DNA from 3 places in the Halotia branconii CENA392 genome. Region 3 is predicted to be linked to each of the others. Evidence: predicted binding sites of a transcription regulator. Region 3 holds the regulator's gene; each other region holds the start of a gene.
What was found. The regulator HrcA, encoded in region 3, represses chaperone genes, less so after heat shock. The targets are predictions, from matches to a motif close to TTAGCACTCNNGANTCNNGAGTGCTAA.
Positions count from the first base shown of each region.

Region 1: groES (co-chaperone GroES) is a predicted target of HrcA. The motif match lies at 1,251-1,277, and genes of this name have one in related genera.
Region 2: groL (chaperonin GroEL) is a predicted target of HrcA. The motif match lies at 1,982-2,008, and genes of this name have one in related genera.

Region 1 covers NZ_CP124543.1:3,541,579-3,544,868, reverse strand. Annotated here, with positions in the region: gene groL (chaperonin GroEL) at 1-737, opposite strand, end outside; gene groES (co-chaperone GroES) at 921-1,232, opposite strand; gene QI031_RS15510 (response regulator transcription factor) at 2,269-2,946, shown strand.
Region 2 covers NZ_CP124543.1:3,510,683-3,513,972, forward strand. Annotated here, with positions in the region: gene groL (chaperonin GroEL) at 268-1,947, opposite strand; gene QI031_RS15365 (MraY family glycosyltransferase) at 2,108-3,190, shown strand.
Region 3 covers NZ_CP124543.1:6,236,931-6,240,220, forward strand. Annotated here, with positions in the region: gene QI031_RS27300 (DUF2834 domain-containing protein) at 67-717, opposite strand; gene hrcA (heat-inducible transcriptional repressor HrcA) at 763-1,872, opposite strand; gene QI031_RS27310 (rhodanese-like domain-containing protein) at 2,293-2,652, opposite strand.

The sequences.
Region 1 (3,290 bases), 2.7 Mb from region 3:
AAAGGACGACCAGCACGAGCAACTTGTTCTAGCACTGGTACTAGGTCTTGCACTAAAGCAATTTTCTTATCGGTCAGCAGTAAGAAAGGCTCATCAAAAATCGCTTCCATCCGTTCAGGATCAGTTGCGAAATAGGGAGAGATATAGCCTTTATCAAAGCGCATCCCTTCGGTGATTTCTAGCTCGGTAGTCATTGATTTCCCTTCTTCTAGGGAAATTACGCCTTCCTTGCCTACCTTGTCCATTGCTTGGGCAATCATCTGACCGACTTCTTCGTCGTTACCAGCTGAGATAGCACCAACTTGGGCAATAGCTTTAGAATCTTCTACCGGACTAGCGTGTTGAGCAATTTTGTCTACCAAAAAGTTAGCGGCTTTATCAATACCGCGCTTTAGGGAAATTGCATTAGCACCTGCTGCAACGTTCCGTAAACCTTCCTTGACGATCGCGTGGGCTAAAACTGTGGCAGTTGTAGTACCATCACCCGCAGCATCATTAGTCTTAGAAGCAGCTTGACGAATCAAAGCTACACCAGTATTTTCAATGTGGTCTTCTAATTCAATTTCTTTGGCAATAGTTACACCATCATTCACAATTTGTGGTGCGCCAAATTTCTTTTCTAGAACTACGTTACGACCTTTAGGCCCAAGGGTAACAGCTACAGCCTCAGACAAAATGTCCATGCCTCGTTCCAAAGCACGACGGGCGTTTTCGTTGTAGATAATGCGCTTTGCCATAGGTGTCTTAATTCAGGGAGTAAGTCAATTTTTTCTTGAATTGGGCATGGGGCGTGGGGCAATTAAGAGGAATTGGGGCAGGGTGCGGGGTGCAAGGGGGATGAAGAGGAATTATCTATTTCTCCCTGCTCCCTGCTCCCTGCTCCCCTGCCTTTTTTCCTAGTTCCTAGTCCCTAATCCCTGTTAGATAACGACTGCTAAAATGTCTTTTTCAGAAAGCAGTACATATTCTTCTGTGCCGAGCTTGATGTCAGTACCAGCGTACTTGGAGTACAGCACCTTATCGCCGACTTTAATTTCCAATTCCTGACGGCTACCGTCGTCATTACGTCTGCCAGGACCGAGGGCGACTACTTCCCCTACCTGGGGCTTTTCTTTGGCGGTGTCGGGTAAATACAAACCACCTGCGGTCTTTTCCTCAGAGGCGCTCACTTTCACGAAAACGCGATCGCCTAAAGGTTTAACTGTAGAAACGCTTAGAGATACAGCTGCCATAAAAATTTTTCTCCAGAGTTAGCACTCTCAACTCCTGAGTGCTAATTTACCTAACAGCAGCATGTAATAGCAACAATTGCTTATGTACGGGTTCCCGAACTAGGCGATCGCAGGTTTACTTAAGTAAAAATACCTAATTACTGATAATTTTCGGGTTCTGTTCTGTAAGTTACGAATATTTTTATATGGTCAACTTTATTTTCAAAGCGGAGAAATTGTTATAGAACTGTAATCAGGGAGCCGCTCGATGAGTAACAATACAGTGATCCAGTGCAGCCGTCAAATCCCCAAAACTACTAATTTCCTAGATTACAACGCCTTAAGTAATTGTGTAGAAACTTCAGGAATTGCAAAAATTCAGTGACTTGCTTTTATTTGTCCTGACCAGACATTTACTAACTGCTGTTCATAGCAAGCTAATCCAGAATCTTGGGAACACTGAAAAAAAGCTAGATCTCGATCAGCAGCAAGTCAGTCCTTCCCTTTGCATTTCGGGAAACAAAGCCAATTACTTGCGAGTTTGTGGTTCTGGAACGATAATAGTTGTTTACTCGGATGGTGTCTGGTATCGCCAAGCAAAACCGGAAGTTACTGAGCGGATTATCCAAGAACCTTGATAGGCATTAATGATGGTTGAAGAATACACATTTTTAACCCATCCTTTGCCGGAAACTCCCTTACTTGCTTGTGAACTTTGCTAGAGGCTTAACGTCCGTTGGATATGGGAAAGTAGTAAGCCAATGAAAGTGCAGTTTGTTTTACAGCTAGGGTCATCTTGAGCCAACACTTAACTTGTGAGCTAGAAGGATTATTATTTAATCAGTGTTTTTTCACCTGACACTTTCAAAGGGATATATAATAACGCATTGTAAATACTACTGCTCTACGTATCCTTACTGGACTGATGCCGATGCTCTGATGGTCTCCAAGAAAGTAATAACCACTTTTGAGACTTTAAGGACGCAAAGGCAAGTTAAGTGAGGAAAAGGACAACATCTCAATAATCCACCATAAAGGATAACCATTCAAGACTTTGATGGACCGAAGCGCGACAAGTGCCACTGCTATGAAAGAGCCCAGCATGAAAGATCACAAACGACTTCTATTGATTGATGATGACCCTAACCTCATCTTGCTGGTGAAGGACTACTTAGAATTTAGAGGATATGAAGTCATCACTGCGGAAAATGGACGAGAAGCTCTGGAAGTTTTAGAACAAGACGTTCCAGACATGATCATCTGTGACGTAATGATGCCGGAAATGGACGGCTACACTTTTGTAGAACAAGTCCGGCAAAACGAACGTACCGGCTGGATTCCCGTTCTCTTCCTTTCAGCCAAGGGACAAAGTGCAGACCGAGTTAAAGGTTTAAATAAGGGTGCTGATGTATATATGGTCAAGCCCTTTGAACCTGAAGAACTCGTAGCTCAAGTAGAATCTTCGCTGAAGCAAACTATCCGCTGGAAAGAACACCAAGCTAAAGGAGGAGAAAACGGTTCCCGCATCCAAGTACCCTTCGATGTGCAGTTAACCCCAACCGAACTGAAAGTAGTACAGTTTGTAGCTAGAGGTTTAGCTAACCGGGAAATTGCTGAAGAATTAAATGTCAGTCAACGTACAGTTGAAAGTCATGTGTCCAACATGTTGGGCAAAACCAATCTTCACAACCGCACTGAACTAGCGCGGTGGGCGATTGAAAATCAAATGGCTTAAATACATTACCAAGTGCTAAGTATTGAGTGTTGAGTGTTTTTACTCAGCACTCATTACTCAGAACTGAAAATTACTACCCATGTTATTCGAGGATGTCTTGGTAAAAAACTCTAGTAATTTAGTAGTAACGAAGTTGATCGTCATTTTGTAATGGTTTTAGGTCTAACTGAATACAAGCATTTTTAAGGGTACAACGACTGTTATACCCTTAATTTTTTATATCCATTTGGAGGCTGCTATAGTACATTTGATTGTCTCTCATCTAAGTAGAAACTGCTGTAACAATAAAAGTATGTCGATTGAATAATTTAATCTGAAAGTAAAACTAGGAATAGACAAAGTTT
Region 2 (3,290 bases), 2.7 Mb from region 3:
ATTTGTATCACCTGTTGTCAGTAATTTTATAAGATATACGGCAACTCACTAGACCTCTTGCACGAATTTTCACTTTGCGCGGCAGTCGCTACCCCTGTGGGTTCCGCTTTAGCGGTACAAGTCGGCAGAGCCGCCCAACACGCTGCCTTGCCTTTGCGCTTTGCGTGAGCTTTTATTCTGCTGTCTTTGAGTCAGCAATCAGATAAAAAAACAGTTTGCCTAAGCAAGGCAAACTGCTGACAAAATATTTACATAGAGAGGCAAAGATTAGAACATACCACCCATGCCACCCATGCCGCCCATGCCGCCCATGCCGCCCATGCCACCCATGCCGCCCATGCCGCCCATGTCAGGAGCAGCGGCAGATTTTTTTTCAGGTTTTTCGACGACAATGGCTTCGGTAGTTAAGACCATACCGGCAATAGAAGCGGCATTTTGCAAAGCTGAACGCACGACTTTAGCAGGGTCAATAATACCAACGGCAATTAAGTCTTCAAATTCGCCAGTAGCGGCGTTGTAACCGATGTTAAAATCGCTGTCTCTAACTTGGGAGACAATCACAGAACCTTCAGCACCGGCGTTGTCTGCTATTTGGCGTAAAGGAGCTTCTAGCGATCGCTTCACAAGATCTGCCCCAATTTTTTCTTCTTCGTCGAGGCCTTGTTTAATTGCTTCAACTTTCGTCGCCAAATGAATTAGGGTTGTCCCACCACCGGGAACAATGCCTTCTTCTACAGCGGCTTTAGTCGCATTCAGTGCGTCTTCAATCCGCAGTTTACGGTCTTTGAGTTCGGTTTCTGTGGCTGCACCAACTTTAATTACTGCTACACCGCCAGCTAGTTTGGCAATGCGTTCTTGCAGTTTTTCTTTATCGTAATCAGAATCGGTTTCTTCCAATTGCTTGCGAATTTGACCAATCCGCTTTTGAATTTCTGGCTTGGTAGTACCACCAGCTACGATTGTGGTGTTTTCTTTGTCAATATTGATCTTTTGGGCGGTTCCCAACATTTCTAAAGAAGCAGTATCTAGGCTTAAACCGATTTCTTCAGAAATCATCTGTCCATCGGTGAGGATAGCGATATCTTGTAACAAAGCTTTACGGCGATCGCCAAATCCTGGTGCTTTAATTGCAGCCACAGCCAGCACTCCCCGCGCTTTGTTGACTACCAAAGTTGCCAAAGCATCGCCTTCGACATCTTCAGCAATAATCAACAACGGTTGACCCAAACGAGCAACTTTTTCTAATACAGGTACTAAATCCTGGATGCTGCTGATTTTCTTGTCAGTAATTAGAATGCGGGCATTTTCAAATTCAATTATCTGCCGTTCACTGTTGGTGATGAAGTAGGGAGAAATATAACCTCTGTCAATCTGCATCCCTTCCACTACTTCTAGTTCAGTTGTCAGGGATTTAGATTCTTCAACAGTGATAACACCGTCTTTGCTGACCTTCTCCATAGCTTCGGCCAGCATTTGACCGACTTCTTCATCGTTACCAGCTGAGACGGTGGCAACCTGAGCGATCGCACTTCCTTCTATTGGCTTGGCTACCTTAGCAATTTCCAACACCAGCGCTTCAACGGTTTTATCAATTCCCCGCTTTAAGCTGATGGGGTTACTACCAGCTGCGACGTTCTTCAGACCTTCTTTAATTAAAGACTGGGCTAAAACCGTAGCAGTAGTAGTACCATCCCCAGCAATATCTTTGGTTCTGGATGCCACTTCCTGGATCAGCCTTGCACCAGTATTTTCTAAAGGATCTTCTAACTCAATTTCTTTGGCAACAGTGATACCATCATTAACAATTTGGGGCGCACCATATTTTTTTTCTAAAAGGACGTTACGACCTTTTGGCCCCAAAGTAATCTTAACTGCATCCGCAAGGGCGTTGACACCACGTTCTATCGCCCGCCGCGATTCTTCATCAAAAGAAATAATTTTCGCCATCTTTACATCTCTGTTAGCGCTTCCATTAGACAATTTAGCACTCACAGGTTAAGAGTGCTAATTACCCAAGCAGTTCAGATTATAAATGCAAATCGAAAAAATTGATTAATATACAATTGATGCTCATGTAGGATACTGGCAGTCATGGTTGAATTGGGGGATGAATCTATATAACTCCCTTAAGTCTCTTGGTATTGCCGACCCTAGCGGCACCGGCTGGTTGGCAGTGGTATTTACGTTACTTTTGGCTTGCCTAGTAACGTGGCGTTTGATTCCGACAGTACGCAAATTTGCTTTACGGGTAGGTTGGGCCGACCAACCAAATGCTCGTAGATTAAATCGAGAACCTTTGCCAAATGCGGGGGGGTTAGCTATTTATGCGGGAGTAATTGCTGCATTGGTATTAGCTAGCCTCTTGCGACCTATTGAACTGCAAAATGTCTTAGCTCAGGTGCTGACAATTTTACTAGGAGGTTCTATCCTAGTGCTTGTCGGCTTTATTGATGATCAGTTTAGCTTACCTCCATCGGTTCGCTTGTGGACACAGATTCTCACAGCTTTGTTGCTATTTGCCAATGGCATCAGTATTGAAGTTAGTATAGGCACGCCCATCGACTCAATTCTCTCGATGGCGTTGACGGTGCTGTGGGTAGTAGGTATTACCAACGCCATCAACTTGATGGATGGGATGGATGGATTAGCAGGGGGAGTTAGTTTCATCACTGCAATGAGTTTATTAGCAGTTTCAGCCCAATTTCCTAATAAAGCCGCAGCTACTTTAGTTTTGGCAGCTTTAGGAGGTTCGGCGCTGGGCTTTTTGCGACATAATTTCCACCCATCACGGATCATTATGGGTGATGCCGGAGCATATTTCTTTGGTTATACGCTAGCTGCAACAAGTATTTTAGGCGACTTGCAGGTAACTACAGTCTTTTCCTTAGTGCCAACAGTTTTATTTCTGTTATTGCCAGTTCTAGATACTACTCAAGTTTTTGTCAGACGGCTATTAGCAGGAAAAAACCCCCTCAGTACCCCAGGTAAAGATCACTTACATCATCGTTTACTGGCTTGGGGTTTATCTCAGCGCCATGCCGCGTTTACCCTTTGGATAATTACTTTAGGTTGCAATTTACTAGCGATGGCAGTACGAGGTATGCCTTTAGCAGTGATCCTTGCTACTGCCAGTAGTATTGTTATCCTTTTAGGTTTAACAATCTGGCAAAGAATACACCAACAATCCTAATATTAAGTTGCTGTTTGTTGTTGTAGTACTTTGAAATTAATGAGATTGCTTCCCTTGACTGCGTTCCGGTCGCAATTACAGGTACTAGCTTTGATTGCAA
Region 3 (3,290 bases):
AGCTTCGCTTAACGCAGAGCGTAGCCCGATAAATTCATACCGCCATTATGCAACACTAAAAAGACTTTAATTGGCTGCTTGCTGTTTAGATATTATATCTGCATTTACTTCTGGTAAGGGTGGACGCACACATAAATAAATCAAAGAACCAAACAGTGGAATCAAACCGATTAACCACAACAACTGGGGATTTTTCGAGTTACGACGTGCTATATCATCTTTTAGTAATGTTGGGAATAATAAGCAAAGTAAGCAAAAATCCAAACTCATTACATGAATAAAACGGCTGGTTTGCCACTGTTGTATAAAATTTCCCCAATCTCCTTTTTGTAACCCAAAGGTGACTAGAATAAGTGTTGCTATAATCAGCACAATGCCAGTTATGCGAGAATCTAGCAGCTTAAGTAAAGCATTCTTGCTACCGATAAATTGTTTATTTGGTTCTCTTAAAGCTAAATAAGGCAATAAAGCAAATGCACCCACTGCAAAAGAGAACGTAGCAAACGGCCAAGCGGGTATTTTTTGATTTCTGCCATCAATAAAAATGACTGCGCTGTAGATTAAAGGCCAAATACCCATCAGATTAAATAGGGCTATGACTAAGGGATTAATGCCTTGCCATTGACCAATAGATAAATTTTTGATCAACATGAATGTGTCAGGTTGATCGGGAGGGGCAAGGAGAAAAGCATAGGTAATCAACCCTAACCACAGCATCCCCAAGATGATTTTTCTCACGTTTTTGATTAACACTTTTAAAAATCAGGAATTGAAATAACCAAATGCTTCTGAGAGGTAATCAGCGGCACTAGCCACAACTGCGATCGCACTTTCATAATCTAAGCGTGTTGGCCCCAAAACTCCTACACTTCCTACTGGCACAGAACCTCGACGATAGGTCGAAGAAATCAAAGTGCAGGTGCGTATCGGTTCTAGAGGATTTTCTGCACCAATGCGAACTGTTACCCGTTGTTTGCCCGTTTCTTCTACCTCAGGCTCCTCGAATATTAATCGCCACAGTTGGTCTTGTTCTTCTTCCAAGAGGTGGATAATCGTTTTTACTTGCTCTAATTGAGAAAATTCTGGCTGACGCAATACTTCTGCCACACCTCTAACCATAATTTGTGTTGCAGCTGGTGCTAAAGTTCGACGAGTTAATTCTGCTACCGAACTCTTCAAAAACTCGCCATAGCGTTGGAACTCAAGATCTAATTGGCTCCAATCAAGATTACCCAATTCCAACAAACTCCGCCCCCGCAAATGGGTATTCAAAAAGTTAGAAACTATCTGCAATTCCCGATCAATTACTTCTGGATCGCGTTGTGTTTCTTCCCGGACTGGAGGCAAATCCATCAACTTAGAATGGGTTTCATAAGCATCTGTCACCACAATCAACATAATCCGCCCGGCTTCAATTTGCATTAATTGCAGATGTCGCAAAATTGCTGTGGTGGTTTGTGGCATGGTAATCAAGCTAACGCACCCACTCAAAGTTGCTAAAATTTGAGCTGCTCCTTGCAACAAAGCTTCTAGACTCCAATCTTCCCAATGAAGGCGTTGTTGCAGTGTTAGTTCTGTCTCTTTGGCTAAAACTTCCATTCGCGTAATGTCTCGCAGAGAAGGTGTAATCAACTGGTCAACATAAATGCGATAGCCTGAGTCTGAAGGTACTCTACCAGCAGAGGTGTGTGGTTGGTAAAGTAACCCAGACTTTTCTAAAACGCCCATCACATTACGAATAGTGGCTGAACTAACACCCAAATCGTACTCCTCGACTAAAGCTTTTGAACCAACAGGCTCCGCTGTAGCAATATAGTGACGTACCGTTGCCCAAAGTATATGCTGTTGTCGATTTGTTAACTGAACTTCCATAGGGTATGTTTTGCTGGAGGCAAATTTTAATCAAAAGATTGGGAAGAATTTTTAAATTTGACTATTAATAATAGTTAATTAAGGTGGCAAAATATTTATTTTTATTGTAATAGCTAAGAGTAATGTTTTGAAATTGCTATCTTATAGAGCTTGACTTTTGCTAGCAAATCAGCGTTTATCAAGTATAATCATGAGATCATTTAAGTATATTTGCATAAACTTTATATAAAAATTGTATATGAAATTACTGATTTTTGTAACTGTTTTAGATCTGTTGACAGCAGCAAATTCTCTGAATTTCGAGAATTGCGGGCGTTCGCCAATAGACTATCAATTTACACAATATTGCATTAAGAATAGCATTGCTTTTATGGAAGAGTAAGTCCTAAATAAGCAATGCTATATTTCATAAACGATGGACTAATATTGGGGAATTGAAGAGTCAACTAATAAAGAATAGGCATCAATACCGCCTACAATATTTTTAACATTTGTAAATCCTTGAGCCAATAACCACTGGCACATCTGGGCAGAACGGATGCCGTGGTGACATAATACAAGGGTCTCAGCATGGGGATTGAACATAGTAGGGACTTGATCGCCCCATTCCACAAATTCACTCAAGGGTAAGTTGACAAAGCCATCAATGCTAGCGATCGCTAGTTCTTGTGGTTCTCGTACATCTACTAGCTGAATATTTGCATCGCCAGAAGACAGCCGTTGTGCTAATTCTTCTACACTAATCTGGATCATAGGTTGACCTAAAGATTTCCCTGTCATGAAGTTTTTCTGAACAATCCTATATGATTTATGGTGACAGAAAATCTGTATCCTAGCATGAGTATTTGTTTACGCTACGCGGGTTAGTTGTCAGTTGTCAGTTGTCAGCGATGCACTGACTTGTACTGAGCGTAGTAGAAGTAGCTTGTCGAAGTGTTGTCAGTTGAATGAGAGAAATACCAGCTTATTCAGTTATCGTAAAGCTATTTTTAAGAGTTAGCGATCGCTCTTAGCATTCAAATTTATCAGTGCTAGTATTGGCACATATACCGAAATATTTATATCGAAACCTAGAACTATCGGATTCTACCCGTTAAACCCATTAACGATTTGCTTACCCCCAATGTAAAAATGGGGGTATTTTTATGGCTATGGGGCATGGGTAAAAAGTTATTCATAAAGTTGAAAACTATTTTTGATAACAAGCGATCGCCTACGTAATTGTATCTCCAGTTACCAGAAGAAGCGGAGGGGCAGGGAGCAGAGGGAAAGAGGTAATTCCTCTTCTTCATTTCTCCCTTGCACCCCGCACCCTGCCCCAATTCCTCTTCTTCATTTCCCCCTTGCGCCCTGCCCCCTTCTCCCCTGCCTCTTTTGACCCACTCGATCCGATACAATCATCTGCTATATTCAAGTCT